One region of the Oceanobacillus sp. B139/18 genome, then DNA from elsewhere that is predicted to be linked to it. Evidence: riboswitches for the same ligand, from Rfam matches in the RefSeq annotation. Region 1 holds a riboswitch; the other holds the start of a gene.
What was found. Region 1 has a riboswitch for FMN ahead of ribD (bifunctional diaminohydroxyphosphoribosylaminopyrimidine deaminase/5-amino-6-(5-phosphoribosylamino)uracil reductase RibD). Riboswitches for the same ligand answer to the same signal wherever they lie in the genome.
Positions count from the first base shown of each region.

Region 2: it holds a riboswitch for FMN, as region 1 does, so the genes downstream of both, ACZSMY_RS10555 (ECF transporter S component) here and ribD (bifunctional diaminohydroxyphosphoribosylaminopyrimidine deaminase/5-amino-6-(5-phosphoribosylamino)uracil reductase RibD) in region 1, are expected to answer to the same signal.

Region 1 covers NZ_JBVFXI010000004.1:51,983-55,122, forward strand. Annotated here, with positions in the region: gene ACZSMY_RS12960 (sodium/glutamate symporter) at 1-295, opposite strand, end outside; FMN riboswitch at 877-1,014, shown strand; gene ribD (bifunctional diaminohydroxyphosphoribosylaminopyrimidine deaminase/5-amino-6-(5-phosphoribosylamino)uracil reductase RibD) at 1,153-2,280, shown strand; gene ACZSMY_RS12970 (riboflavin synthase) at 2,213-2,839, shown strand; gene ribB (3,4-dihydroxy-2-butanone-4-phosphate synthase) at 2,853-3,140, shown strand, end outside.
Region 2 covers NZ_JBVFXI010000003.1:23,312-26,451, forward strand. Annotated here, with positions in the region: gene ACZSMY_RS10545 (1,4-dihydroxy-2-naphthoate polyprenyltransferase) at 1-266, shown strand, start outside; gene ACZSMY_RS10550 (TraR/DksA C4-type zinc finger protein) at 426-779, shown strand; gene ACZSMY_RS10555 (ECF transporter S component) at 906-1,487, opposite strand; FMN riboswitch at 1,705-1,828, opposite strand; gene ACZSMY_RS10560 (M20/M25/M40 family metallo-hydrolase) at 1,911-2,981, opposite strand.

The DNA of each region.
Region 1 (3,140 bases):
GCTTTGGTAAGATAAATCCAATAAATAAACATGCAAAAACAATATTAATCAATAGCTCAGGTAAACCCGCCCAAACTTCTACCATATCTTCAGTAAAGAAGCCAGCATCAAGAAAACCATCTGTAGTTAGCCGGCCTAATACTTCCGGCCCCAATAAGAGTGCTAAGAAACCACCTATCAAAGACGTAGGTAAGAAGAGTTTTTGAAGGATGGGGATTTTCAATCGGATAAGCTTCCCGATTACGAGCAGAGCGGCTAGTATAATAACAGCAAAACCGACAATTTGTAAGGACATAGATAAACTCCTTTTCATAAAATTTTAAGAGGATTTCCAAGTAGAAATGAAATAAAAAATATTGAACTTCACTATACCCGTCATAATACTATGAAAAACATGTCATATTCTCTTTAGCGTACGTCAATGTTACATAAGTATCTCTGGAATAGAACTTGAAATGACTGCTTTATCTCGTATTATATTGCTTTTTAATTTTACTTTTGGTGTGCCGTGTTCTTAGGCGGGATAGGGCTTATATGGGGAGGGTAACCGGTGTGAGGGCTTATTATAGGTGGTGAATTAGGATGGTTTATTAATTATTTTTTGGAAATTTAAAGAGTGAAATAAACAATAATAAAGAATCGTCTTTGTTTTCAATGAACATTAACTCGTGATAAAAATAATGTCTTGCATTTTACACTTTTAACTGATATTATCATTTTTAACATGTCAGAATTTGAATTAAGATTCTTGGTAGGATTTTGGTAGGTTTTTAAGGATATAACAGGATATTGGAAATTTAATTAATATAGTGATAAGCCATATAACAAGCTATGTGAGAGCATTAAAGGTAACAAAAGCTAATAACAAAATTTAATATTATTCTTCGGGGCAGGGTGTAATTCCCGACCGGCGGTGACAAACATATCGAGTTTGAAGTCCGTGACCCGCGTTTAGCGGTGGATCTAGTGAGATTCTAGAGCCGACAGTAATAGTCTGGATGGGAGAAGAAAAGTAAGTCAACACATGAATGGGTGTAGTGTACTCTTTTTTGCGTACATAAAAACTGTTCAGGTGTATTGGATATAGTTTATTTAAGGACGCCCCGTGATTTTTTCACGGGGCTTTTTCGTGTTTAAGAAAGGAGGGAACGCATGGACGAACGGTACATGGAGCAAGCCATAGAGCTTGCTGGTTTAGGAAGAGGAAAGACATATACTAATCCATTAGTCGGTGCAGTAATCGTGAAAGACGGTGTCATTTTAGCGACCGGCTATCATTCGAAATACGGTGACAAGCATGCAGAAAAAATGGCTGTCGACCAATGTGAATCGCCCGAAGAGATGATTGATGCAACGATATATGTGACGCTGGAGCCCTGTAATCATACCGGAAAACAGCCCCCTTGTACCCAAATGATTATAGACAGCGGTATTTCCAAGGTTGTGATTGCACAGCTTGACCCCAACCCTGTGGTAGCAGGCAAAGGAAAAGCTTATTTAGAATCACAAGGGATACAAGTCGTTTCCGGTATATTGCAGGAAAAGGCGGAAGCGTTAAACAAGCATTATAACTATTTTCATAGGAGAAAGCGGCCGTATATTGTATTAAAGCAAGCTGTCAGCCTGGATGGGAAGCTCTCTATTGATCCGTCTCAGCGGACGTATCTCACTGGAGAGGAAACCTATAAAAAAGTACGTGAAGAGCGGCAATATTACCAGGCTATTTTGACAGGGAGCCGAACCATTTTAGCGGATGATCCCAAGCTATTACCAAATGTAATCACTGATTTTCCGCCAGTTCGCATTATTTTAGACCGGAGAGGACAAGCACTGGATTTTGAAAAGTACCAGATTTATCAAGAAGCTGTTCCAGTCTGGGTGTTTACAAAAAACGATTCCATCGCGAATACGCCGGAGCATGTCCGGTTAATACCAGACCAGTACTGGACCATCCCAAAAGTAGTTGATTACCTGCAGAAAGAGGGGATTCAATCGGTTTATGTGGAAGGCGGAAGCAAAATTCATGATGCATTCCTGGCAGAAAATAAATTTGAAGAAGTGATTACGTACATCTCGCCTAAGCTGATTGGCGGCAATGGAGTGTCCGCTTTTTACAGTGATAGAAAGGTTTCGTCAGTAATGCCTTTAGCTTTACAGAGTGTGGAAGCCGTTGGTGAAGATATACGAATCGTAAGCAGGAGGGGGAAGAAGGATGTTTACAGGGTTGATTCAGGAAGTAGGGACAGTCAAGAAAATCAGAAAAGCAAGCCGGCATATTGAATTGACATGCACGGCCTCCAGCGAACTTCTACAGGATTATCAAATTGGAGACAGTATGGCAATCAATGGAGTGTGCTTAACTGCCATCGAAGTGACCGATTCAGATTTTACCGTAGACATTATGCCGGAAACATTTCATAAAACAACATTCTCTGATGTGCATGTACATGCGGCGGTGAATCTGGAACGGGCGATGCCTGCGAATGGACGCTTAGAGGGGCATATTGTTTCAGGTCATGCAGATATCACCACACGATTGATTAAAAAAGTAAAAAAGGAGAATTCCATTGTTCTCACGTTCTATTATCCACCGGAAATACAAGGAGAAATCGTGGCCCAAGGTTCGGTTGCGGTTAATGGGACAAGCTTGACCGTGTCAGCTGTCACACCAGGATCATTTAGTATTTCACTCATTCCTTATTCAATGAATCACACCAATCTGGGACAGTTAAAACAAGGTGAATTCGTGAATGTAGAGACGGACATACTCGGAAAATATATCAAAGCCATGATAGGCACAGGAAAGAATCAAATGTTAAGTAAATACGCTGGAGAATAGAGGGGAAATAAAGATGATAAACCATATCGAAGCTGCAGTTACTGCATTGAAACAAGGACGGCTGATTATTGTTGCGGATGATGAGGAGCGGGAATCAGAGGGTGATTTAGTTGGGCTTTCCAGCAAAGCAACTGCGGAAACAATCAATTTTATGACAAAGCATGCCCGGGGATTGATTTGTGCGCCAGTTTCCGAAAACATTGCCAAGAACTTAAATTTATGGGAAATGACCAGTGAAAATACAGACGAGTATCAAACAGCATTTACTATCAGCGTGGACCATAAAGAAACAACCACAGGG
Region 2 (3,140 bases), on a different contig from region 1:
TTGGCAGACCAAAATCAATCAAGCTGCTTGCTTTGCTGTTTATTGTTTCATTTTCAATCACTATTATTCTTATACTGACAGGCGCTCTGCCCTTATGGTCTTTCCTTACTTTACTGAGTATTCCACCGGCAGCCAGTGTCATCATCCAATTTAAGGGGAAGACAAAAGCAATTGAAATGATGCCGGCAATGGCAAAAACAGCGAAAACAAATACAATTTACGGGATGCTGTTAGGTCTCTCTTTGTTAATTTCCGGATTGTTCTAAAACGAAACTTCACGCAGTAGGGGTTTTTACGGACAGTTCTCTGTGAGAAAAGTGCTTGTTCAAAAAGTCCGATAGAAATTTGATATGTCATGTTGATTGGGCTTTTTGAACATCGTTTATAAGCATTTGTGGATAAATCATTTAGAAAGGATGGTAATCATGCAAGCGGAACATTTAACTAAAGAAGATATCACTTATTTTAAAAAAAGGCTTTTAGACATGAAAGAGGAAGCGGAAGCCCATATAGAAACAGATAATAATCAAGATGATGAACTTGCTTCCGTCAATAATCATCCGGCAGATTTAGGAACAGAGCAGTTTGAACAGCAGCGGGAGGCCGGGTTCAATCTAATGCGAAAAGAAGAGATTACAGAAATTGACGATGCGTTACAAAGAATAGAAGATGGCACATACGGAATCAGTGAAAAATCCGGAAAACCCATCCCTAAAGAAAGACTTGAGGTATTGCCTACTGCAAGCATTCTTGCGGAAGAAGCTTCCGACACAGAATAATTATCTGGGACTAAAAACAGAATAACAAAAAAGCAGAGACTTATTTTATCCAAGTCTCTGCTTTTTTTTTGCATGTAACCTTCAGCGGAAAGTTTCTTTACAGCTCCCGGCTGAAGGAATTTCACTTTATATAAATCTGGTCCGCTGCTGCTGAATCCAGCTTTGCATTCTATTAAATAACGGGATAAACAAAATCGCGATAATAATTCCTTTAATAAAATTGAACGGAAGCACCCCGCCGATAACGGTAACCCACTTCACTTGCTCAGACATTTCCCAGCCCATAAACCAGCCGTACGCCGGTAAAATGAAGTAATAGTTGAGTACGCTCATGCCAACCGCCATGATAACGGTACCCGCTGCAAGCCCTGTAATAAGACCTTTTAAGCCTTTGACCCGATGATAAATGAGTGATACTGGCAATACAATCATAACCCCTGCCACAAAATTAGATAACACGCCAATCGGCTCTCCAGAACCAGATACAGCCAGATATAACAAGTTTTTAAATCCTACGACAAGCACTCCGGCCAACGGTGAGAATATCAACGATGCGATTAACGCTGGAACATCACTGAAATCGACCTTTAAATATGGTGTTGGTAAAAATGGCAACGGAAAATTGATAAAAAATAACACGAGTGAAATAGTACTTAATAATGCGATAATAATTAACTTTAACAGCTGATTTTTCTTCTTTTTTTGCATCAGTCTGCCTCCTCCATCATTTTTCCGATTCCAACTCGTGATGAAGGTTCGATGCTATTCTTTATTCTGTGTATAACCCAGAAAAGCGGTATCTCTTTACTAAACATTATCATGCCTATCCCGCTAAAAAAACCCTAAAGCTTTTGAGGCTTTAGGGTTCTGTGTCATCGCTAAATAAATACGCAAAAACATACACGTATAGTGAATAAAATAAGCTCGACATCTTCTCCCATCCAGACTATCACTGTCGGTTCTGGAATTTCACCAGATCAACTGTAACGTTATACAGTTCGCGGACTATTTCCGCCGGTCGGGAATTACACCCTGCCCCGAAGATTGGAATCGAATATTTAATTTAGGTATAGTATACCATATAAAACGCATTTGACAAGAGAAAAATTTTTAATTCAATATATCTTCACATTATCCATTTTTCTCATCATATAATGGGTTTAAATTTTCTTTTCCTGTCATATTTTCAAGCATCGTTACTAATAATTCAATTTCCATTTCCATATCTTTTTTACTTACTGTTTCTACAGGTGAATGCATATACCTGAGCGGCAGGGACACCAGCGCTACTGGCACACCTTTGCCTGTATAGCGCATTTTATCTGCATCTGTACTTGTCGCCTTAGGTGTTAACTCATATTGTAAAGGTATGTCTTTTTCCTTCGCTGCTTTTTTCAGCCACTGATTGATTTTACGGTGAATTGGAGCGCCTTTAGCTAAAACCGGACCGCCTTCTAACTCAACTTCCACTTGCTTTTTCGTATTCACATTAGGGTGGTCCGTTGCAAAGGTTACATCCATAGCGATGGCAAAATCCGGCTCTATACCAGCAGCGGCAAAATACGCCCCTCCCATATTTGTTTCTTCATTGACCGTACTTGCGCCATAAACACCAATGGACAAACCTTTTTCAGAGAGCCTGCGAATTACCTCCGCAACCATAAAAGCTCCGGTACGATTATCCAATCCTCTCGCTGAAATATAACGGTCCTGTAATATTTCCGGCTCCGTTTTGAACACACAGAGATCGCCAACCTGCACCTTCCTGAGCGCTTCTCCCTTTGATTGGAAGCCGCAATCAATGTATAAGTCCTGTACATCAAAATCACCCTTTATTCCGCCGAGATGCTGCGCATTTACCCCAACAACACCTGTAAAGGTTTCCTGATAGCCCAGCACCGTTACCCGCATCCCTACAGCTGCTTTTGGATTGACGCCACCCATTTTTTCAAAAAATAAAAAGCCTCGCTCATCGATGCGTTGAATCATTAAGCCAATTTCATCACAATGACCTGCTAAAAGTACTTTAAATGGAGCAGCCGGATTCAATACTGCAATTGCATTGCCGACATGATCTGTTCTGATTTCATCTGCAAACTCCTTAACATAGTGGATCCATTTCTTTTGAATTTCCATTTCCATACTTGATGGAGACGGGGTATGAAGTAAATCCATTAAAAAATCATATTGTTTATCTGCCATTTTATAGCCTCCTATCACCTATTCTTCCATCTAAAGTGATTTACCATTCACGCTTCATTTGAAGGAGGAAGATTTACAGAACCTCTCCATAATAAGTAACAACTGTTTACCAAATTTACAGAAGAAGGTACACTTACTATATCAAATAATTGAAATGAG